One region of the Mycobacterium sp. NGS24 genome, then DNA from elsewhere that is predicted to be linked to it. Evidence: predicted binding sites of a transcription regulator. Region 1 holds the regulator's gene; the other holds the start of a gene.

Region 1 (12,229 bases):
CGTAGTCGGTTGGTGCGACGTCGCCGGGACCGCGGGCTTCGGCGCGGGCGAGCAGTTGTGCGATGTTCTCGTCGAAAGGCGCGCTGTAGGAGAGGTTTTCGGTGCATCCGCCACCCTCCAGACCGCCGACCACCCCGACGACCTTCGACCCGTCGACCCAGGGCGCGCCGCTCGTTCCGCCGACCAGCCCGGCACACGGCAACGAGGGGAATCCGCTCCCGGTGACGCCGGAGGTGCCCTGGCAGCCGATGGGACCGCCACCCACGCCCGCGGGATAGCCCGTGACACTCACCCGGGTGCCCGGCAGCGGGGAGGTCCCCAGGCTCAGGGCCGCGCCGGCACGGCCCTCCACCGTCCCGCGCGCACCGCTCACCCGGGCGATCGCGTAGTCCGCGCGCGGGTCCCGGCTGCCAGTCCAGCGTCGGTCGAAGTACACCGCGTCGACCGTCCAGACGTCGGCGGGCCCGGGGGCACCACTGAAACCCGGAACGAAGGTCGTCTTCGTCGGGCCCAGCAGGCAATGCGCAGCGGTCAGCACGAGGTCACCGCTCGCCGAGTGCAGTACCGAACCGCTGCACCCGTGCCGATTGCCGCCGTCCCGGAAAACCGCACCCACCCGCGGGTCCGGCGCCACATGAGCGCCCTCGTGCGCGGCGCAGGACGCAAGAATCACCGCCAGGCTGATCGTTGCCGTCACTGCGCGCATCGGTCCCATCCTGCCCGACCGGAGGGGACCGGCAAGCGAATAGAAACCGGTCCGACTGCGTTCTGAGAGATGCGGCGTCGATTGAGGAAGACTGGTTAGGGCAACCTAGAGAGGCCCGCGCGCGAATCCCGGAAGGAGGCACGCTCAATGTCCGACCATCACGACCCAGGCGAGGCGCAGGAATACCAGCCCGGACAACCCGGCATGTACGAGCTGGAGTTCCCGGCACCTCAGTTATCGGCATCCGACGGCCGCGGTCCGGTGCTGGTCCACGCCCTGGAGGGGTTCTCCGACGCCGGTCACGCGATTCGGCTTGCCGCCGCCCACCTCAAAGAGGTGCTGGACACCGAACTGGTCGCATCATTCGCGATCGACGAGCTGCTGGACTACCGCTCCCGGCGGCCGATGATGACCTTCAAGACCGACCACTTCACCAAGTACGACGATCCCGAATTAAGCCTGTACGCGCTGCGCGACAGCGTCGGGACCCCGTTTCTGCTGCTGGCCGGCATGGAACCGGACCTGAAGTGGGAGCGGTTCATCACCGCGGTGCGACTGCTGGCCGAACGCCTGGGCGTGCGGCAGACGATCGGCCTGGGCACTGTTCCGATGGCCGTCCCCCACACCCGGCCCGTCACGATGACCGCACACTCGAACAACGCCGAGCTGATCGCCGACTTCCAGCCGTGGATTTCCGAGATCCAGGTCCCGGGTAGCGCGTCCAACCTGCTGGAATACCGGATGGCGCAACACGGCCACGAGGTGGTCGGCTTCACCGTGCACGTCCCGCACTACCTCACCCAGACTGATTACCCGGCCGCCGCGCAGGCTCTGCTCGAGCAGGTGGCGAAGACGGGATCGCTGGATCTGCCGGTGGAGGCGCTGGCCGAGGCGGCCGCTGAGATCCGGACCAAGATCGACGAACAGGTCCAGGCGAGCGCGGAAGTCGCTCAAGTGGTGACCGCGCTCGAGCGCCAGTACGATGCGTTCATCGACGCTCAGGAAAACAGATCCTTGCTGGCACGTGACGAGGAACTGCCCAGCGGCGACGAGCTGGGCGCCGAGTTCGAGCGCTTTCTGGCTCAGCAGGCGGAGAAGAAGCACGACGACGACGATTCGAGTTAGTCCCGAACGCCTTAACGGCCCGACGACGAGGTTGGCGACATGACCGAGCGAAAACGCAATCTTCGCCCGGTGCGGGAAGTGACCACCCCGTCGCTGCAGTTCCGCACCATCCACGGCTACAAGCGGGCGTTCCGGATCGCCGGATCCGGCCCGGCGATCCTGCTGATCCACGGCATCGGCGACAACTCCACGACGTGGACCGGTATCCACGCCAAACTGGCCCAGCGGTTCACCGTCATCGCCCCAGATCTGTTGGGCCACGGCAAATCTGACAAACCGCGCGCCGACTACTCAGCCGCGGCGTACGCCAACGGCATGCGCGACCTGCTCAGCGTGCTGGACATCGAGCGGGTCACCATCATCGGCCACTCGCTGGGCGGTGGGGTGGCCATGCAGTTCGCCTACCAGTTCCCCCATCTGGTCGAGCGCCTGATCCTGGTGGGCGCCGGGGGCGTCACCAAGGACGTCAACATCGCGTTGCGGTTCGCGTCGCTGCCGATGGGCGCCGAGGCGCTGGCGCTGCTGCGCCTGCCGCTGGTGCTGCCGGCGGTGCAGTTGCTGGGCCGGTTGGCGGGTCTGGCGCTCGGGTCGACGGCTATCGGCCAGGATCTGCCGAACATGCTGCGGATATTGGACGATCTCCCGGAGCCGACCGCTTCGGCGGCGTTCACCCGCACCCTGCGGGCGGTCGTCGACTGGCGCGGCCAGATCGTCACCATGCTGGACCGATGTTATTTGACCCAGGCGATTCCGGTGCAGATCATCTGGGGCCGCAAGGACTCGGTCATCCCGGTCCAGCACGCGTACATGGCGCACGCCGCAATGCCGGGGTCCCAACTCGAAATCTTCGAGAACGCCGCGCACTTTCCGTTTCACGACGACCCGGCCCGCTTCCTCGACCTCGTCCAGCGCTTCATCGACACCACCGCGCCCCCCGACTACGACCAGGCCGCGCTGCGCGAGTTGCTTCGCACCGGCGGCGGCGAGGGAACCGTGAGCGGTCCGACTGACACCCGGGTGGCCGTGCTCAACGCGATGGGTGCCGACGAGCGCAGCGCCACCTGAGTTCGCGTCCGCGAGCCGGCGCGGCTGTCACAGCTGTCGGCGCAGCGTGGCGGACAGATGGTGTTGCAGGGGTTGCCCGACCGCACCCATCTGCAGCGAGTACGACAGCTCGTCCCCCGCGATCCGCAACGACCGCCCCAGGGCGCTGACCTCTTTGGCCGTCGGCGTCAGTCCGATACTGGTTGTCGCCACATCGATTTCGATGACGTCACCGGTCACCGAGTAGGTGCCGACCGCTATTTCGGTGATGCCGCTGGGATGGGCCAGCACCAGCTCCACGTGACCGGGCTGCGGTACCCGAAGATAGCCCGTCTCGGCATGCAACGGCTTGCCGTCGGCGGGGGCCTTGGTCTTCTGTCCATAGCTCAGGAAGGGCTTGCCGACGTGGGCGAAGACAACCTCTTCGAGGTATTCGAAAGGCTGGATCGTCGGATACTCCCCCGCGCCCCGGCCCACCCAGGTACCTAACAACGGCGCCAGCGCATGCAGATCAGGATGTAGTTCGGCGCCCATCGGGGTGCGGTCAGCCGGACGTCGAAACGTTGCGGTGCGCGCGCAGCGCCTCGATCTCGCGCTCGAAATCGTCGGCCGACGAGAAGGACCGGTAGACGGAGGCGAACCGCAGGTAGGCCACCTCGTCGAGGTCGCGCAGCGGTCCCAGAATGGCCAGGCCGACCTCGTTGCTGGGGACCTCGGGGCCGGCGGCACGCACCGCGTCCTCCACCTGCTGGGCAAGTAAATTCAGCGCATCGTCGTCAACCTGGCGCCCCTGACAGGCCCGGCGGACGCCACTGATCACCTTCTCGCGACTGAAGGGCTCGGTGACGCCGCTGCGCTTGACCACGGCCAACACCGCGGTCTCCACCGTCGTGAACCGGCGTCCGCATTCCGGGCACGAGCGACGACGGCGAATCGCCTGGCCCTCATCGGTTTCTCGCGAGTCGATCACCCGCGAATCGGGATGCCGGCAGAACGGGCAGTGCAAGAGCCGCTCCTTTGCCGTACCGACTGGTATCCGGGTAGAAGAACACCCCGACAGTACCTGCGTGCTCCGTAGCGGGCCAACGCTGACCCGGGCAACCACCGATCGGGCGGGTGCTCGCTCAGCCGATCGGGGCGATCAGGGTCTGACCCGCCGAGACCGCACTGGAATCCAGTGCGTTCAGGTCGCGAATCCGTTCCACGACGTCGCGCACCGGCGCGCCGGGCGCCACCCGGGCAGCGAGGTCTTGCAACGACTCCCCCGGTTCCACCCGCACGACCGCCAGGGCGGCGGGCACCTGCGGCGCCGACTCGGCCGCGCCGTCGTTGACCATGCTGCCGAAGTTCGCCATCAGCCCCAGCCACACGGTGATGACGCCCGCAAGCAGGGCCAGTCCGATCGTGGTGGCCACGCTCACCGGGCGTCTGCGATGTGCGACCGTCGAGCGCGTGACGCCGGTGCCGTAGTAGCGAACGGGCGCCACACCCGGGCGTGCGGGCCCCGGTCTGCTGGATCCACCCTGGCCGGCGCGGTACGAGGGATATTGGCGCACCGGCCGCCCAACAGGCCTGTTCAGGTGGCCCTGCGTGTTCCCGCTGCGGTGCGGACCCGCGTAGATGAGTGTCATGCCGTTCCCTCCGGTCGACTACTTATCGCTCGTGTGTTCGACCATAGTCGCTCACGTGTTCGAAACCCGAACATTTGAGCGACGCGTGTCGCACGAGCAAAACGGTAGACCTCACCACCGACAAGGATTTGTCGGTGCAACCAGCTGGGTGACTATCAGATACCCCGACCACGCGGAAGTTACACACTTGTGATTCACTTTATTTCCGCAGATTTCGGCTGTGGTCTGGGCGATGACACGCCCGGTCGAACACATGTTTGAATTTTGAGCCTGGTGCGGTTACATTCAGATCCATGAGCGACAGCAACGACACCGCGGCCGGTTTCGGCCCGGGTAGTGCGAAAGCGACACAAGGCCGGCCACCTGCGGCCGATGTAACGCTGACCGAGCGGCAGCGCACCATCCTCGAGGTCATCCGTACCTCGGTGACAACGCGGGGCTATCCGCCGAGTATCCGCGAGATCGGCGACGCGGTGGGCCTGACGTCCACCTCGTCGGTCGCCCACCAGTTACGCACCCTGGAGCGCAAAGGCTATCTGCGGCGCGACCCGAATCGCCCGCGCGCCGTCGACGTGCGCGGTGCCGACGATGCGGCAGTGCCCCGTACCGATGTCATCGGCTCGGACGCCCTGCCGGAACCCACTTTCGTCCCGGTCTTGGGGCGCATTGCCGCCGGCGGCCCGATCCTGGCTGAGGAAGCCGTCGAAGACGTGTTCCCGTTGCCCCGCGAGCTGGTGGGCGAAGGGACGCTGTTCCTGCTCAAGGTGGTGGGTGAGTCGATGGTCGAGGCCGCCATCTGCGACGGCGACTGGGTCGTCGTCCGCCAGCAGAATGTCGCTGACAACGGCGACATCGTCGCGGCGATGATCGACGGCGAGGCCACTGTGAAGACGTTCAAGCGAGCGGGCGGTCAAGTGTGGCTGATGCCGCACAACCCCGCGTTCGATCCGATTCCCGGCAACGATGCGATCGTGCTCGGCAAGGTCGTCACCGTGATTCGCAAGGTGTAGCGCGCATCCTCAATCGGCTCTGACGAAACCGTTGGCGCGCGCGGCGTCTTCGTTGGCGAACCAGATCTCGGCCAGGGTGTCGTGGTACAGCGCGCTGGTGGGCGTGTAGTACAGCCCGAACCGGGCACTGGCCTTGATGGGATAGCCGTCCGGCGCCCGGTACGGGTCGTCGTCGAGCGGCAGATGGATGGTCGGGCGCACCGCGGCGCTGCCTGCTGGCGCGGCGGTCGGCGCTTGGACCTGCGGGGCGGCCCCGAACGGCGTGTCAGGTTCCACGGCATACCCGGCCGGGTCCGCTGCGGCATGTCGACCCTTTCGCAGCTCGGGAACCGCGACGGCATCCGGCGGTGAGGCGAGATCGGGTGACTCGTCGTCCGCATTGCGCCCCGGCTCGGTCACCGGGTAAAACGCGTCCGCATAATCCTCGCTGGACGGCCGGGCCGGCTCCGTTTCCGGGTACTCCACGAACTCCGGGGGTTCCGGGCTCTCCTGAACGTCCAGGGGTTCGGGCACTTCCTCGAACTCCGGCACGTCCGGGACCGGCAGGTACGGCGCATTCGTCTGCGGCACCGACACCTCCGGCGCGAAATCGTCCGGCGCGACTGTCTCCGGCACGACCGGCTCCTCCTCGGCGAGTTCACCAAGAGCGCCGCGCGACACGACGGGGATGGGCGTGGTGCCCACCGCGTCGGGGTCTTCCTCCTCGAACTCCGCCGACCCGTCCGGATCGAAATGCTCTTCGGCAACGTGGCCGTATTCGTCGTCGTCAACACCCTGCTCGGAGCCGGCCTGCGGGACGGCCCCCGCTCTGGACCAGCTGACCCGGCCGGCGGTGGGGTCTGCGTCCGCCTCTGCCTCGACATGCTGGTCGACGGGCGGGAAACGCTCGGAACCGTAATCGATTTCCTCATGCGGCCAGCGGTCATCGGCACCGGGGTCGTATTCCACACCGAGGTCCCGGTCGCGGTCGTACACCGGCGCATCCGGTACTGCGGCGCGGCGCCGACGCAAACCCGACACCACCAACACCGTCATCAGCACCAGCAGCAGCAAAGGAATGGCCGCGATCAGCCACCACCAGTGGAAGGTGAACTTCTTGCCCGCGGGCGCCGACGCCGAATTACTTGGGGTGTTCTGCCCCGACACCTGCAGGCCGGACAGCAGCGGCGCGAGGTTGGCCGGGTCGGTAGTGAACGTGTTCTTGGCGCGGTTCCACGAGATCTTGCCGCCGGTGAACTTCTGCGACACCACGTCGCCGTCCACCGTCTGGTCAGCGACCGGGGCGCCGAGCTTGCCGGTGGCCCCCTTGAGCTTGTCCCAGGCGGCTTTCATGGCTCCGCGCACGACGAAAGCGCCGTGTTCGGGCGTCCAGAAGATCACCGGCTTGTCAGCTGCGGAGAACACAGCGACACGGCTGGCGGGCGTGATGCCGCCGTCGGCCTCGTTGGCGACCGGAAAGCCCAGGTCGCTGCTCACCGGACCACCGACTGCTTCGTACTTCTGCAGGATCGGCCCCTCGACCGCGTTGGCGCCGGTGGCCGGGCTGAAGAAGATCTTGCCGCCGTCGAACTCCTGGGCGATGCCGTCCCCGCCGATCGGCGACTGACTACCCTTCTTGGCGCCCAGCGGTCCGGCAGCGCCACCTGCGGCGCGCCACGCCATGTTGATGGCGGCAGTGGGGTCGATCGCCACCTGCAGACCCTTGAGCTGTTCGGCCAGGTTCGCCGGATTGGTGGTGAACTCCTTGGTCTTGCGGTTCCAGGACACCTCACCGCCGGTGAACTTCTGCGAGGTCACCTCGCCCTCGTAGGTCTCATCGCTGATCGGGGCGCCCAGCACGCCGCCGGAGCTGCCCAGCTTGTCCCACGCCGCGTTCAGGGCGCCGCGCACCACGAACGCACCGTGGTCGGGCGTCCAGAAGATCACCGGGTTGTCGCTGGCGGCGAAGGTACTGACCCGGCTGTCCGGTCCGGCGAGGCCGGGCACTTCATTGATGGTGGGAAAACCCAGGTCACTACCCGCGGGACCACCCAGCGATTCGTATTTCTCCAGGATCGGGCCGAACATGAACTTCGCGCCGGAGGCAGGCGTGAAGTACATCTTGCCGCCGTCGAAGTCCAGCCCGAAGCCGTCCCCGATCGGATAGACGTCGCCCTTGCGGGCGCCCAGCGTCGAGGTGTCGCCACCGGCTTTCTCCCACGCGGCCATCATGGCCGCCTCGGCGTCGCCGATCGGGGACGCCGCAGCGGTCGGCGCCAGCAGCGTCACAGCCAGCGCGGTAGCCGCCAAGCCGAGCAGCGCCCGACCGACCAGCTTGCTCAATTGCCCTCTCCGCCCGTCCACCAAGCCTCCCAGCCGATGCCCCTGCCCACCTGGCGAGCCGGCGGATCGCCCGCCGTGGGCCATTCCCCAGCTACGACCTGCATCGTTGCCGGGCTCGCATAACTTTGCTCTAGCGAACGAGAAATGCGAAGTCAAATTGTAGATATTACGGAAACGGTTATCGACCCGACGTCGAAATGATGCCGGGCCGCGCCCGTGTCGCGAGAGATGGGAGAGCGGCACCTGCGTCTCGACCGAGCGCAGCGGATACGCATTTCGCACGGACCGACGCTACGTTAGGGCTCGATCCGGTCAACGTTCCACATCGAAATCGCGGCCTGCGGCCGCCGACCGTCAGACGCCGAGGCTGCGGCCGATGATCTCTTTCATGATCTCGGTCGTGCCACCGTAAATGGTCTGCACGCGAGCATCGAGATACGCGCGGGCAACCGGGTATTCGCGCATGTAACCGTATCCGCCGTGCAGCTGCAGGCACCGGTCGATCAGGTGAACCTGCTTCTCGGTGGAATACCACTTGGCCATCGCGGCCTGCTCGACCGTCAGCTTCTCCTCCAGGTGCAGGGCCAGGAAGTTGTCCACCATCATGCGCACCACGGTGGCCTCGGTGGCCAGTTCGGCCAGCAGGAACCGCGTGTTCTGGAAGCTGCCGATCGGCTTGCCGAATGCTTTGCGCTCCTTGGCGTACTGCACGGTGTCCTCCAGCACCGCCTCCATCGCCGCAGCGGCCATGATGGCGATGTTGATCCGCTCCTGCGGCAGGTTCTGCATCAGATAGATGAAGCCCAGACCCTCTTCGCCCAGCAGATTCTCCACCGGCACCTTGACGTCGGTGAAGGACAGTTCGGCGGTGTCCTGCGCGTCCAGACCGATCTTGTCCAGGTGGCGGCCCCGCTCGAAGCCCTCCATGCCGCGCTCGACGACCAGCAGGCTGAATCCCTGGGCGCCCTTCTCCGGGTCGGTCTGGGCGACCACGATCACCAGGTCGGAGTTGATTCCATTGGTGATGAACGTCTTCGACCCGTTCAGGATGTAGTGGTCACCCTCTTTGACGGCGCGGGTCTTGATGCCCTGCAGGTCGCTGCCGGTGCCCGGCTCGGTCATCGCGATCGCGGTGATCAGCTCGCCGGTGCAGAACTTGGGCAGCCACCGCTGCTTCTGCTCTTCGTTGGTCAGTTTCAGCAGATAGGGCGCCACCACGTCGTTGTGCAGGCCGAATCCGAGACCGCTGTAGCGCCCGGCCACGGTCTCCTCGGTAACGATCGTGTTGTAGCGGTAGTCGGGGTTGCCACCGCCGCCGTACTCCTCCGGCACCGCCATACCCAGGAAGCCCTGCTTGCCGGCCTCCAGCCAGACGCCGCGGTCGACGATCTTGGCCTTCTCCCATTCCTCGTGGTAGGGAGCGACGTGGCGGTCCAGGAAGGCCCGGTAAGACTCCCGGAACAAGTCGTGCTCGGGTTCGAAAAGCGTGCGCTGGTATTTGACGGCGCTACCCATGCGTATGGCCTCCGGATGTCGGAAAGATGTGTGTCTCTTTCCCCAACATATACCAACCGGGTGGTTGGTCGGTGCCGGAGGTCGTCAGCCGCGTGCCGCGAACTCCGCAAGGGCGGCGGCCAGCGCCACCGGGACCCTGGCCTGGATACGGGTGCCGTCGGTCTGGTGCTCGGCCTGCTGCACCCGCCCGTCGGAGTGCACCCGCGCCACCAGATCGCCGCGGCTGTAGGGGATCACCACGTCCACCGCGGTGTCGGTCGGCACCGCGAGTTCGGCCATCCGGCTCCGCAAAGCGTCGATCCCGTCGCCGGTGCGGGCCGAGACGAACATCGCGCCGGGCAGTTCGTGCCGCAACCTGGCCAGCATCAGGTCGCCGGCCGCGTCAATCTTGTTCACTACCAGCAGTTCTGGCGGCGCATCGCCGTGATGATCCGCGACCACGTCCGAGATGACCTGTCGCACCGCACTGATCTGGGCAAACGGATTGACATCGGAGCCGTCGACCACGTGCACCAGCAGGTCGGCGTCGACCACCTCCTCCAAGGTGGAGCGAAACGCCTCGACCAACTGGGTGGGCAGGTGACGGACGAACCCGACCGTGTCGGTGAGCACGAACGGGCGACCGTCGTCCCATTCGGCGCGGCGGGTGGTGGGTTCCAGGGTGGCGAACAGCGCGTCCTGGACCAGGACGCCGGCGCCGGTCAAGGCGTTGAGCACACTGGATTTCCCGGCGTTGGTGTAGCCGACGATGGCGATCGAAGGCATGTCGGCCTGCAACCGACGGCTGCGTTGGGTGTCGCGGACCTGCTTCATCGCCCTGATGTCGCGGCGCAGCTTGGACATGCGCTCACGGATGCGCCGCCGGTCGGTCTCGATCTTGGTCTCGCCGGGGCCACGCAACCCCACGCCGCCGCCACTGCCACCGGCCCGGCCACCGGCCTGCCGTGACATCGACTCACCCCACCCGCGCAGTCGCGGCAGCATGTATTCCATCTGGGCCAGCGCCACCTGCGCCTTGCCCTCCCGGCTGGTCGCGTGCTGGGCGAAGATGTCCAGGATCAGCGCGGTGCGGTCGATGACCTTGACCTTGACGGCCTTCTCCAGCGCGGTTAGCTGGGCGGGCGACAGCTCGCCGTCACAGATCACCGTGTCGGCGCCGGTTGCGACCACCACTTCGCGCAACTCCTGCGCTTTGCCCGACCCGATGTAGGTGGACGGGTCGGGACGGTCGCGGCGCTGGATCAGACCCTCGAGCACCTCGGATCCGGCGGTCTCGGCCAGGGCGGCCAGTTCGGCCAGACTGGCCTGGTTGTCCGACGCGCTGCCCTCGGTCCACACACCGACCAGCACTACTCGTTCCAGCCGCAGCTGGCGGTACTCGACCTCGGAGATATCGGTGAGTTCGGTCGACAACCCGGCGACACGGCGCAGCGCCGATCGGTCTTCGAGCGCCAGCTCACCGAGGCTGGGTTCTGGAATGCCCGTCTCGGGCGAATCTGGATATGTCATAGGCGCTTTCGATGGTGGCACGTCGCGGCGGCTGACGCACCCGAATATCAGACCGGCGAGTCCCACCAGCCGTCGTCGAGCTCGCCGTGGGCCACCAGTACCGAAGGGCCCCGCAGGAAGCTGGTGGCCTCGGTGAGGGTGACGACGACGTCGCCGCCGGGCACCCGGACCGTCAACGTCCCGGTGTCGAGGCCCTCGGCTGCCAGCGCGGCGACCACCGCGGCCACCGTTCCGGTTCCGCAGGAACGGGTTTCGCCGACACCCCGTTCGTGCACCCGCATGCAGACCACCCCGTCCGCGGGAGCGGTCAGGATCTCGACGTTCACGCCGTCGGGGAATTGTTCGGCGTCGAAGCCGACCGGGGCCGCCACGTCCAGCGCCGCCAGGGTCGCCGGCGTCAGCTGCGGGTCGACGCAGGCCAGGTGCGGGTTGCCGACGTCGACAGCTACCCCGGTGAAACGTCGCTCCCCGACGAGCGCCTCCCCCGCGCCGGTCCGGTTGGCCTTGCCCATGTCAACGGTGATGTCGGCGTTGGTGGCATCGACACTGTGCAGGCTCACCTGCCGGGGGCCGGCCAGTGACCCGACGACGAACTCGTCGCGCGATTCCAGCCCGCTGGCCCGCAGATAGTGGGCGAAGACCCGCACGCCGTTGCCGCACATCTGCGCGGTCGAGCCGTCGGCGTTGCGGTAGTCCATGTACCAGTCGTCGGCGCCCACTCCGTCGGGCAGGCGTGCCAGCGCGCCGGCCGCCACAGCGGCGCCACCGGTGGTGACCCGCAGGACCCCGTCGGCGCCCAGGCCCCGGCGCCGGTCGCACAACGCAGCAACCCGGAAGGCGGACAGGTCCGCTCGGCTCTGCACGTCGTGCAGCAGCACGAAGTCATTCTGGGTGCCGTGACCTTTGGCGAAACGCACCAGATCAGGTTACGTGCCGCCAGGCCCGCAACGCCTCATCGACGGCACCCTCGGCGGTCCCGTCGATCCACTGCACCCGGTGGTCGCGACGGAACCAGGACCGCTGTCGTCGTACATAGCGGCGGGTACCGACGAATGTCTGCTCGCGGGCGTCGTCGAGCAACGCGGGCGTCCCGCCGGCATCCAGCGCCGCAAGCACTTGGGCATACCCCAGCGCACGGGACGCGGTGACACCGTCGCGCAGGCCGCGATCCAGCAGCCCGCGCACTTCTTCGACCAGCCCGTCGGTAAACATCGCCTCGGTGCGCTTCGCCAGGCGCTGATCGAGAATCGTTGTCTCACAATCTAATCCGATGATCACCGTGTCCCAGCGGGGGGCACCGATGCGCGGCGCGGACGCGGCGAACGGCTGGCCGGTGAGCTCGACGACTTCCAACGCACGCACGATGC
Region 2 (12,229 bases), on a different contig from region 1:
CCGCCGGAATGGATACCCATGTGCCGCGGCAGGTTCCGGATCTGGTTGGCCAGGTCCACCACCTGCTCGGGAATGCCCTCGATATCGGCGGGCTGCCCCGACCAGTGACTGATCTGCTTGCTCCACGCGTCCTGCTGTCCCTGCGAGAAACCCAGCGCGCGCGCCATGTCGCGCACCGCACTGCGCGGCCGGTAGGTGATGACGTTGGCTACCTGGGCGGCATAATCCCGGCCGTACTTGTCGTAGACGTACTGGATGACTTTTTCGCGCTGGTCGGACTCGATGTCGATGTCGATGTCGGGCGGGCCGTCGCGGGCGGGCGAGAGGAAGCGCTCGAACAGCAAATCGTTGGCTATCGGGTCGACAGCGGTCACCCCGAGGGCGTAACAGACCGCGGAATTGGCCGCCGATCCCCTGCCCTGACACAGGATGTCGTTTTCTCGACAGAACCGGGTGATGTCGTCCACCACCAGGAAGTAACCCGGAAAACTCAGTCGGGCAATGATTTTCAGTTCGTGCTCGATCTGGTCGTATGCTCTTTTCGCCCGATCGGCCGGTCCGTAGCGATCGGCCGCACCCGCCATGGTCAGGGCGCGCAGCCAACTGTCCTCGGTGTGCCCTTCGGGTACGTCGAAGGGTGGCAGCTGCGGCGCGATCAATGCCAGCCCGAACGCGCACTGCTCGCCGAGTTCGGCGGCCGCGGTCACCGCGTCAGTGCCCCTAAAGGGCAAGTGCGCGAACAGCCGGGCCATTTCCTCACCGGAGCGCAGGTGTGAGCCGCCCAGTGGTGCCAGCCATCCCTCGGCGTCGTCCAGGGACTGCCGGGCCCGGATCGCACCCATCGCCATGGCCAGCCGGCGCCGGGACGGATCGGCGAAGTGCGCTCCGGTGGTGGCGACGACACCGACCCCGAAGTGCGGCGCCAGCCCGGCCAGCAGCGCATTGCGTTCGTCGTCGAGGGGTTGACCATGATGGGTCAGTTCGATGCTCACCCGATGTGCCCCGAACCGATCCACCAGGTCGGCCAACGCCAGCCGCGCCGCATCGGGTCCGGAGTCGGAGAGTGCTTGTCGCACAGAACCTTTCCGGCATCCGGTGAGAATGTGCCAGTGGCCGCCGGCGGCTTCGGTCAATGCGTCGAGGTCGTAACGCAGCTTGCCCTTCTCCCCGCCGGCCAGGTGTGCGGTGGCCAGTTGCCGCGACAGCCGCCGGTACCCTTCGGGACCTCGGGCCAGCACCAGCAGATGCGGCCCGGGCGGATCCGGTTGCTCGGTGCGCGCCTGGCAGCTCAGCGACAATTCCGCGCCGAACACCGTGCGCATGTCGAGTTCGACGGCCGCTTCAGCGAATCGCACCGCGCCGTACAGGCCGTTGTGGTCGGTCAGCGCCAGCGCCCACAGGTCCAGCCGGGCTGCCTCCTCCACCAACTCCTCCGGCGTGCTGGCCCCGTCGAGGAAGCTGTACGCCGAATGCGCATGCAATTCGGCATATGCGACCGACGACCGGCGCCGGCGCCCGTCCGATTTTGCTGAATACGATCCGCGCTTCTGCGACAACGGAGCATCACCAGCCGGCACAGCCGCGGCCGGCCGGCCCGCATGGCGCGGTTTGCCGTCGAGAACCCGCTCCATCTCCGACCAACTCGGCGGCCCGTTGTGCCATCCCACCGAACCAGTATATCGAACATCTGTTCGAGTGTCACGTCGTCGCCAACAGTTCGAAACCCGCACCGGAACACCTTTGGAACGCCGCCGAAACAATTTGCGAACATGACGCGCTACGGTGATATCGCCCCAGTTAAATACCTCTTTATCTGATAAACGCATTCTTAACCTGGCTGACCTACCGGCGTGCACATCCCCCTCGGATACTGGTACAACTGTTGCAGACATCGGTGGGGGCTTGGCATGACGACGACGACAATGGTGCACGTGGGACCGCTGCGGATCCCAGAACACGACCGGCACACAGATCTGGCGACGGGAGCGGTGGCCGTCATCCGCGGGACCAAGCCCGATCACACCGTCATCGAGAATTTGCTGAGCGAACGCATTCAGCCGGGTTCGGACGTCACCCCGCACCTGCAGCGGGTCGCCCTGCCTCCCCCCGGTGACGACGCCGAGCTGTTCCGGGCCATCGCCCACGCCCTGGAGCGGCCGCTGGAGCCCGGCCGCCCGCCGTGGGAGTGCTGGATCATCGAGCGCCTCGAGGGCAACCAGTGGGCAATCCTGCTGAAGATCCACCACGGCCTTGCGCGCGACCTCCCGCCGGCGCATCTGCTCACCCGGCTCTGCGACGACGGCGATCCCGTTGCCTTCACCGATGCCGTTGCCCGGCCTCCGGTTTCACCACCCGACGGCGACACCTGGTGGCAGTTGCCGTTCGGCGCGGTCAAGATCGCGGCACGGGTTGCCGCCGACGTCGCCGCCGCCGCGAGCACCTGGCCCGCGCCGGCCGGACCGGCGAACACACTGCGGCACTATCGCACGGTGCGCGTCCCCCGCGCCGCCGTCGACAGGTTGGCCCGCAAGTTCGGGGTGAGCACCAACGACGTCGCCGTCGCCGCGATCACCGAAAGCTTCCGCACCGTGCTGGTGAGCCGCGGTGAGCAACCCCGGGCGGACTCGCTGCGGGCCGTCGGCCCGACGCTGACCTACCTCCCCGTCGATCTCGAGGATCCCGTCCGGCAGCTGCAGGCGGTGCACGCCGGGTCGAGGCAGCAGGTCCAACCCCACCCAGCACGTTCACCACGGGCGCTGTACACCAACATCATTCAATCGGTGTCTCGGTTCCGCAAACACGATGCGGTGACGTTGAGCACTGGGGCGCCCGGACCACGGCACCGGTTGCAGTTGCTGGGTCAACCACTGCAGCGCCTGCTGCCGGTCCCACCGACCGGGCCGCAACTCAGCACCGGGGTCGCAGTGCTGAGCTACGCCGACGATCTGATCTTCGGTGTCACCGCCGAATACCAGGCGGCCGCCCAGCTGGAGCAGCTTGCCGCCGGCATCGAACAGGGTACGACGCGTCTGCTGGCGCTCGGCCGGAGCTCGGTGCTGCCGTTCGAACGCCCACGCAAAAGGCCTTCGGTTCCCAGCGCCGCGGTCCGGTGGCGGCCGTCCGCGCCACCGGCGCGAGTGCGCCGCCACTGACCCGACCGGCAACCCCCTCGTGAGAGGGTGGGTACATGCCGGTCACCATCGACCCGCGACGCATCGACGCGGTCCTCTTCGACACGGACCTGCCGCTCGCTGAATCGGTACTGAACGACATGCGTGAGGCGGGCGTTCGCACCGCTACCTACACGCCGAACCCCGTGATCGAGTCGGCCGAGCGACTGGCCGTGCCGCGGGGTAGATGTGCTGTTGTCGCATCCGACGCCTCCCGGGTCAATGTCGCGCGGGACGCGGGGTTCGCGCTCGTGATCGGATTTGGCCGCGACGCGATACCCGGAGCCGACGCCGTTGTCGCCGACCTCGCCGAGATAGCCGTGCGCAAGGGGGACCGGCGCATGTCCGAGTTGGCGGACGCACTGCGGGCCATCGGCGAGATCACCGTCAGCCGACCCGCGGTGTTCTTCGACTTCGACGGCACGCTGTCAGAGATCGTGAACGACCCGGATACGGCCGAGCCGGCCCCCGGTGCATCCGAAGCACTGCAACATCTGGCCGCCCGTTGTCCGGTCGCGGTGCTCAGCGGCCGCGACCTCGCCGATGTCGCCCGGCGCGTGGGCCTGCCCGGCATCTGGTACGCGGGCAGCCACGGATTCGAACTGACGGCGCCCGACGGCACCCACCACCAGAACGAGGAAGCGGCAGCGGCCATCCCGGTGCTCGAGCAAGCCGCCGCCCAGCTGCGGGACAAACTCGGCGACATCCCCGGAGTCACGGTGGAGCACAAGCGCTTCGGGGTCGCCGTGCACTACCGCAACGCCGCGCGCGACCGGATCGGCGACGTGGCGGCCGCGGTCCGCACCGCCGGTCAACGCGACGCGCTGCGCGTGACAACGGGACGTGAAGTCATCGAGTTGCGCCCGGACCTGGACTGGGACAAGGGCCGGACATTGCGGTGGGTGATCGATCATCTGCACGAGGCAGGATCCGGACCGTTGGTGCCGATCTACCTCGGCGACGACATCACCGACGAGGACGCCTTCGACGCGGTGCGCGATGACGGCATCCCGATTGTGGTGCGGCACAACGACGACGGGGATCGCGCCACCGCCGCCCGGTATGCCCTGGACAGTCCCGCACAGGTTGCCGAGTTCACCGACGAACTGGCTCGCCGACTCGGCTGTTGACGGGTCAGTGTCGTAGGAACAGGGAGGGTGGGCATCAGCAAGCTCGGCTTCTGGAGCATTGTCATGCTCGGGATCAACGCGATCATCGGAGCCGGCATCTTCCTGACTCCGGGCGCGGTGATCCGGCTCGCGGGACCGTTGGCGCCGCTGGCCTACCTGCTGGCCGGTCTGTTCGTCGGGGTAATGGCGGTCGTCTTCGCCACGGCTGCCCGTTACGTCAAAACCAACGGCGCGTCCTACGCCTACACCACAGCCGCCTTCGGGCAGCGGATCGGCATCTACGTCGGCGTCACCCATGCCGTGGTGGCATCCATAGCCTGGGGCGTCCTGGCGTCGTTGTTCGTCGCGACACTGCTGAAAGTGGTTTTCCCCCATGAAAATTGGGCTAACGACAGTCAACTGTTCAGCGTCAAGACGTTGACGTTCCTCATTTTCATGCTGGTGTTGCTGCTCATCAACCTGTTCGGCAACCGGGCCATCGAATGGGCCAACGGGATCTCCACGGTCGGCAAGGTGTTTGCGCTGACGATCTTCATCCTCGGCGGGCTCTGGATCGTCGTCGCGGGTGGCGTCAACAACTACGCCACCGCGGGCCAGCCGGAGGTCTTCGCGCCAGCACCCTACGCATTGTTCGGGTTCATCGAGATCGGCCAGAGCACGGTGTCAGGATTGATCCTGGCGGTGATGGCCGCCCTGTATGCATTCACCGGTTTCGAATCGATCGCCAACGCCGCCGAGGAGATGCACGAACCGGACCGCAACCTCCCCCGCGCCATCCCGATTTCGATCCTCACGGTCGGCACCGTCTATGTGCTGGCGGTGACGGTGGCGATGCTGTTGGGATCGGACCGGGTCGTGCATTCCACCGACACGGTGAAACTGGCCGCGGCCATCGGCAACGACGCCTTCCGGACGGTGGTCACCCTCGGCGCCCTGGTGTCGATGTTCGGCATCAATGTCGCCGCCTCGTTCGGCGCGCCGCGGCTGTGGACCGCGCTGTCGGCCACCCGGACGCTGCCGGCGCGCCTGTCGAGAAAGAACCGCTTCGGCGTCCCGATGCTTGCGTTCGGGATCACCGCGGCCCTGGCGCTGGCGTTTCCCCTCGCGCTGCGCTTTGACATCGAGAACCTGACCGGCCTGGCGGTGATCGCCCGCTTCGTCCAGTTCATCGTCGTTCCGATCGCGCTGATCGCGCTGGCGCGAGACACCGTACGACACTCGAAGGTGAAACGAAACCGGTTCACCGACAGGGTGTTACCGGTGGCGGCGGTGGTGATCTCGGTCGCGTTGGCGGTGTCCTTCGACTACCGCACCCTGTTCCTCACCGCGCAGGGCGGCGCCAACTATTTCTCGATCGCGTTGATCGTGCTCACGTTCGTGGTGGTGCCGGCCGCCGCCTATGTCCACTACTACCGCGGCGTCAGGCGTTAGACGCGTATTCGACCTCACCGTCATCGAGCACCAGCCGAGCGGCGGGTCCATCGGTCCAATCCGCCCCGAGAGCCTCGGTGCGGAACAACGCCTTGCCCGGTTCGGTCTTCCAGATCAGGGTGGACAGCGTCTCGCCGGGAAACACCGGCTTGGTGAACCGCGCGGCGATCGAGGTGATGTTGGCGGCGACGCCGCCGCCCAGTTCGGCGACCAGCGCGCGGCCCGACACTCCGTAGGTGCACAGCCCGTGCAGGATCGGCCGGGGGAAGCCGGCCAGGTTGGTGGCGAACCACGGGTCGCTGTGCAGCGGGTTACGGTCCCCGGAGAGCCGGTAGATCAGCGCCTGGTCCTCGCGGGTGGGCAGGTCGACCCGAGCGTCGGGCTCGCGGTCGGGGAACTGCGGGGCGGCCGGTCGTTCCCCTTTCTCGCCGCCGAAGCCGCCTTCGCCGCGGATGACCAGGTTGGTCAGCGTCTCGGCGACCAGCGTCCCGCTGTCGGGATCCTTGCCCACGCCGCGCAACATCAGAACAGCGTTCTTGCCTTCACCTTTGTCCTGAATGTCGACGACCTCGCTGGTCACCGACAGCTTCCCGGCCGGCGGCAGCGGCGCATGCAACCGCACCGACTGGGAACCGTGCAGCAACATCGCCCAGTTGAAGCTGCCGACTTTGCCGGCCGCCCCGAAGGCCGGGCAGCAGATCACCGCATAGGTCGGCAGCACCTGCTGCGGAATGTCGTGGCTGTTCTCGGTCGTGAAGGGCAGTTCGTCGATTCCGGCGCCGACACCGAGTGCGTAGAGCAGCGTGTCCCGGTCGGTCCACTCGAACAATTGGGGCTCGGTCGTCGCTCCGACCGCGCTGGGGTCGATCGCCATGCAGACTCCTGTCCATCCCGAAATCACTAAATCACGTCATTTCTGTGACCTAAGCCTTGCAAACCCTTCCCACCGACGGTGTCGGCAGGGCAGGCTATCGCCATGGCGAAGCGCACCCTGATCGGGCAGGCCCCCAAAGTCGTAGCCGTGCTCGTGGCGGCGGTACTCCTCGGAGCATGCGGTGGCGGCGGCCCGCAGGCCCGCAACATCACCGTGACTTTCATTCGCAACGCCCAGTCGCAGGCCAACGCCGACGGGATCATCGACACCACAGAGCCCGGTCCCAGTCTCACCGCCGAGGGCAAGGCGCAGGCCCAGCAGCTCGCCCATCAGGTCGGGCGCACCGACTTCGACTGGATCTACACCTCCCCGATGGCCGCGGACCAGCAGACCGCGGCGCCGCTGGCCAGTGAGCTGAACAAGCAGGCCGAGATCCTGCGCGGCCTGCAGTCCATCAGCGCCGGTTGGTTCAACGGCAAGCCCGAGTCGATGGCCGCGTCCACCTACCTTTTGGCGCCGGTGCGCTGGGTCGAAGGCGACGCGGAGAACAGCATCCCCGGCTCGATCAGCGGCACCAAGTTCAATTCGGAGTTCACCGGCGCGGTGCGCAAGATCTACGACAGCGGTCACAGCAAGCCCGTCGTGTTCTCGCAGGGGACCGCGATCATGGCCTGGACGTTGATGAACGTCAAGAACCCCAAGACCACGTTGTTCAACAACCATCCGCTGCCCAACCTCGGGCGGGTCGTCATCACCGGTAACCCGGTCACCGGCTGGAAGCTGGTGGACTGGGACGGTGTGCGCAGTTTCACCTGACCCGCACGGTTGACGCGGGCGGCCGGTGCCGCCACGATGGGCTGCATGCGGTATGTCGTTACCGGCGGTACCGGGTTTATCGGGCGCCGCGTCGTTTCCCGATTGTTGGACCAGCACCCCGATGCGCAAGTGTGGGTATTGGTGCGGCGTCAGTCGCTCGGCCGCTTCGAGCGGCTCACCCAGGAGTGGGGTGAACGGGTGAAACCGCTGGTGGGCGAGCTGCCTGAACTGAATCTCGCCGATCAGGTCGTCGCCGAACTGGGCCGGGTCGAGCACTTGGTGCACTGCGCGGCCGTCTACGACATCACCGCGGGCGAGGCCGAGCAGCGCGCCGCCAACGTCGAGGGCACCCGCGCCGTGATCGCGCTGGCTCAGCGACTCGACGCCACCCTGCACCACGTGTCGTCGATCGCGGTGGCCGGTGATTTCCGCGGCGAGTACACCGAGGACGACTTCGACGTCGGCCAGCAGCTGCCGACCCCATATCACCAGACCAAGTTCGAGGCTGAGGCGCTGGTACGGGCGACCCCCGGGCTGCGGTACCGGATCTACCGACCGGCGGTGGTGGTCGGCGATTCCCGCACCGGCGAGATGGACAAGGTCGACGGGCCGTACTACTTTTTCGGCGTCCTGGCGAAGCTGGCCGTGCTGCCGTCGTTCACTCCGCTGATGCTGCCCGACACCGGCCGCACCAACATCGTGCCCGTCGATTACGTGGTCGACGCACTCGTCGCGCTCCTGCACGCCGACGGCCGGGATCAGCAGACCTTCCACCTGACCGCACCCACCACCATCGGTCTGCGGGGCATCTATCGCGGGATCGCACGCGCGGCCGGGCTGCCACCGCTGCGTGGATCACTGCCCCGCTCGGTGGGCACCTCGGTACTCCGGGCGACCGGGCGTGCCAGGGTGCTACGCAACATGGCCGCCACCCAGCTGGGGATTCCCGGCGAAGTCCTCGACGTGGTCGACCTGGCCCCCACCTTCGTCAGCGACGAAACCCAGAAGGCGTTGCAGGGCAGCGGAATTCAAGTGCCCGAGTTTTCCGCCTACGCCCCCGCCCTGTGGCGGTACTGGGCAGCGAATCTCGATCCGGACCGGGCGCGTCGCACCGATCCGCACGCGCCGCTGTTCGGCCGGCACGTCATCATCACCGGAGCGTCCAGCGGCATCGGCCGGGCCTCGGCCATCGCCGTCGCCGAGCGGGGCGCGACCGTGTTCGCCTTGGCCCGCAACGGCGAAGCCCTCGATGAACTGATCGCCGAAATCCGCGCCCAGGGTGGCCAGGCGTACGCCTTCGCCTGCGACGTCACCGATTCGGCATCGGTCGACGCCACTGTCAAGGACATCCTGGGCCGCTTCGACCACGTCGACTACCTGGTCAACAATGCCGGCCGGTCGATCCGGCGTTCGGTGGTCAATTCCACCGACCGGCTGCACGACTACGAACGGGTGATGGCGGTCAACTACTTCGGCGCGGTCCGGATGGTGCTGGCGCTGCTCCCGCACTGGCGCGAACGCCGATTCGGTCACGTGGTCAACGTGTCCAGCGCCGGAGTGCAGGCCCGCAGCCCCAAGTACAGCTCCTACCTGCCCAGCAAGGCCGCGCTCGACGCGTTCTCCGAAGTCGTTGCGACGGAGACACTCTCGGACCACATCACGTTCACCAACATCCACATGCCGCTGGTCAGGACCCCGATGATCGCGCCGTCGCAGCGGCTGAACCCGACGCGCGCGATCAGCCCCGAGCGCGCGGCGGCGATGGTGGTTCGCGGTCTCGTCGAGAAGCCGAGCCGGATCGACACCCCGATTGGCACCCTGGCCGAAGCCGGCAACTACTTCGCCCCGCGCACCGCACGGCGCATCCTGCACCAGCTGTACCTGGGCTACCCGGATTCCGCCGCGGCCCGCGGCATCGACCCTCCGGAAAAGCCGGTGCCGCAACGGTCTTCGACCCGCCGGCGGCCGACTCGCCCGGTGCGGGCCCTCAAGACCGTGGGCGTGCCCAAGCCGGTCAGGCGGGCGGTGCGACTAGTGCCGGGAGTGCACTGGTAGTCACTTCTGACACGTGAACTGATTGACGTCGATGTAGCCGATGCGGAACATCTCCGCACACCCGGTCAGATATTTGATGTAACGCTCGTAGACTTCCTCGGACTGCAGCGCGATGGCTTCATCCTTGTGGGCTTCGAGTGCGGCCGACCAGATGTCGAGAGTTTTCGCGTAGTGCGGTTGCAGCGATTGCACGCGGGTCACGGTGAAGCCGTTGGCGGTGGCCCGCTCCTGCACCATCGGTATCGACGGCAGCCGCCCACCCGGAAAGATCTCGGTGACGATGAATTTGACGAAGCGGGCGAATTCGAAGGTCAACGGCATGCCGCGTTCCTTCATCTCCAACGGGTGCAGCCCGGTGATGGTGTGCAGCAACATGATTCCGTCGTCGGGCAGGATGCGGTGCGCCAGGGTGAAGAACGCGTCGTAGCGTTCGTGGCCGAAGTGCTCGAACGCACCGATGCTGACGATGCGGTCGACGGGTTCGTCGAACTGCTCCCAGCCTTGCAACAGAACACGTTTGGAACGCGGGCTGTCCGATGCCGCGAACAGGTTCTCGACGTGATTGGCCTGGTTCCTGCTCAGAGTGAGGCCGACGACATTGACGTCGTACTGCTGCACCGCACGCATCATGGTGGCTCCCCACCCGCAGCCGACGTCGAGCAGTGTCATGCCGGGCTGCAACCCCAGTTTGCCCAACGCGAGGTCGATCTTGGCCAGCTGCGCCTCTTCCAGCGTCATGTCCGCGCGCTCGAAGTACGCGCAGCTGTAGGTCTGGGTGGGGTCTAAAAACAACCGGAAGAAGTCGTCGGACAGGTCGTAGTGGGCCTGCACATCGTCGAAGTGCGGCGCTAATTCGTCAGGCATCAGGTCAGCGTATCGTGACGCCGGTGCACACCGTGTTCGCCGACGTGGACACCGGTATCGACGACGCCCTCGCACTGATCTATCTGTTGGCCAGTCCGGACGCCACGCTGGTCGGCATCGCCTCGACGGCAGGCAATGTCGCGGTGGACCAGGTGTGCGCGAACAACCTCGGCCTGCTCGAAATGTGCGGCGCCGCCGAGGTACCGGTGTCGCGGGGTGCCGATCAGCCACTGAGCGGTCCGTTGCCTGTTCGCCGGGAGGGCCACGGGCCCAAGGGTTTAGGGCATGCCGAGCTGCCGCCCGCCGGTGGCCGGGTCACCGATTACGACGCGGCCACCGCGTGGGTGCGCGCTGCCCGCGCCCACCGCGGGGAGCTGATCGGCCTGGCCACCGCACCGTTGACCAACCTGGCGCTGGCGCTGCGCGCCGAACCGGAGCTGCCGACTCTGCTGCGGCGCCTGGTGATCATGGGCGGCTCGTACCCGCCGGACAGCCGGGAACCGGAGCCGGAATGGAACTCCCGGGTGGACCCGACGGCGGCGGCCGAGGTGTTCGCGGCCTTCGGGGCCCACCAGCGGCTGCCCATCGTGTGCGGCCTGAACGTGACCCGCCAGGTCGCAATGACCCCGCAGCTCCTGGCCGCTTTATCGGGACCTGCTGCGGTCCATCGCTTCCTCCAGGATGCGATGCGGTTCTACTTCGAGGTCCACCGCGACCGCGGGGTGGGCTACCTGGCCTACATGCATGATCCGCTGGCTGCGGCGGTGGCGCTGGACCCGGCATTGATCGAAACCCGGACCGCCACGGTGGACTTCGCGGACGTGCCCACCGCAGACTGGACCGGCGCTCGTAAACCCAACGCGCGGATCGGCATTCGGGTCAATCCGGCGGTGTTCTTCGAGCGGCTCATCGCGCGGGTGGCACCGTTTCGGCCCGGGACCTGAGGCGGCGGGTCCGTCCCAAGAATGTTCCAAGGACGGCTCCGTAACGTCGCGGCCACGGGGACGTACCGAGAGGGCGGCGATGCACCATGAAGAAACTGATCGTGGGACTGGCCACCACAGTGCTGCTGGCCGGCAACGTCTCGGCAGTGGCAGACCCCGTCAGCGCCGGGGCCACCCCCGCCGTCCCGGTGCCACTGAATTCCTGGCCGGGTTGTCCGGAAGACCATCCTGAGGGTCCGTGCCGCTGGTGCCCCGGTGACCCCCCGGTCCAGACCGGCAATCGCCGGGTGAACCCGGTGATATGGGACGAGAGCATCTGCCACACCTACTACTACGTCTACTCCGGTCAGGGGAACGTGGCGCAGAACATTTGGGACGGCGAGAACCCGCCGGCGCCGCCGCCGTGGCCGCCGGGCCTGAACTTCTGTCCGATCCCGCCCTGGTGTCCGTGAGCTCACGCAGCTTCCGGCTCAAACAGACCAATAGTTCAAGTGGCAGCGGACGTTTCATACTAACAGTATGGTACCTGCGTCCCAAAAAGTCTTGTTGAATTGTTGCGCAATTGGTACGCGCCCCTTACCTTATAAGCACGGTGAGATTCAGATCACGCGTGACAGGATTTTGCATCGACGCACAGGTCACAGTGCCGATCTGCACCCAAGGGAGGCGGTCGCGAATCGCGGCCGGGAGTTTAAGGGGACCATTCGTGTCAGGAACACGTCCGGCCGCTCGGCGGCTGAACCTTGTCGCGGTGAGCAGTGCCGAGGACGCCGGGGACCGGGCCTGGGTATCGAAGGGTCTGTGCAGGACAAAGGATCCGGACGAACTCTTCGTGACCGGTGCGGCGCAACGCCAGGCCGCGGCTATCTGCCGGCACTGCCCGGTGCTGCAGCAGTGCGGGGCGGACGCGCTGGACAACAAAGTCGAGTTCGGCGTGTGGGGTGG

The links. Region 1 encodes LexA, which represses DNA repair genes until DNA is damaged. Its sites were predicted from a motif close to CGAACANNTGTTCG; they were not measured.
Region 2: AC5Y6Y_RS06850 (error-prone DNA polymerase) is a predicted target of LexA. The motif match lies at 1,681-1,694, and genes of this name have one in related genera.

The regions. Positions count from the first base shown of each region.
Region 1 covers NZ_JCALDW010000010.1:90,712-102,940, forward strand. The annotation lists gene AC5Y6Y_RS15075 (trypsin-like serine peptidase) at 1-706, opposite strand, end outside; gene AC5Y6Y_RS15080 (proteasome assembly chaperone family protein) at 854-1,831, shown strand; gene AC5Y6Y_RS15085 (alpha/beta fold hydrolase) at 1,871-2,896, shown strand; gene AC5Y6Y_RS15090 (peroxynitrite isomerase) at 2,924-3,409, opposite strand; gene nrdR (transcriptional regulator NrdR) at 3,420-3,881, opposite strand; gene AC5Y6Y_RS15100 (LysM peptidoglycan-binding domain-containing protein) at 4,000-4,506, opposite strand; gene lexA (transcriptional repressor LexA) at 4,800-5,516, shown strand; gene AC5Y6Y_RS15110 (LGFP repeat-containing protein) at 5,526-7,859, opposite strand; gene AC5Y6Y_RS15115 (acyl-CoA dehydrogenase family protein) at 8,193-9,353, opposite strand; gene hflX (GTPase HflX) at 9,438-10,862, opposite strand; gene dapF (diaminopimelate epimerase) at 10,910-11,779, opposite strand; gene miaA (tRNA (adenosine(37)-N6)-dimethylallyltransferase MiaA) at 11,784-12,229, opposite strand, start outside.
Region 2 covers NZ_JCALDW010000003.1:272,458-284,686, reverse strand. The annotation lists gene AC5Y6Y_RS06850 (error-prone DNA polymerase) at 1-1,667, opposite strand, end outside; gene AC5Y6Y_RS06845 (wax ester/triacylglycerol synthase domain-containing protein) at 1,908-3,152, shown strand; gene otsB (trehalose-phosphatase) at 3,188-4,300, shown strand; gene AC5Y6Y_RS06835 (APC family permease) at 4,328-5,731, shown strand; gene AC5Y6Y_RS06830 (MaoC family dehydratase) at 5,721-6,605, opposite strand; gene AC5Y6Y_RS06825 (histidine phosphatase family protein) at 6,708-7,421, shown strand; gene AC5Y6Y_RS06820 (SDR family oxidoreductase) at 7,467-9,476, shown strand; gene cmaA1 (cyclopropane mycolic acid synthase CmaA1) at 9,477-10,340, opposite strand; gene AC5Y6Y_RS06810 (nucleoside hydrolase) at 10,355-11,284, shown strand; gene AC5Y6Y_RS06805 (hypothetical protein) at 11,371-11,736, shown strand; gene AC5Y6Y_RS06800 (WhiB family transcriptional regulator) at 11,991-12,229, shown strand, end outside.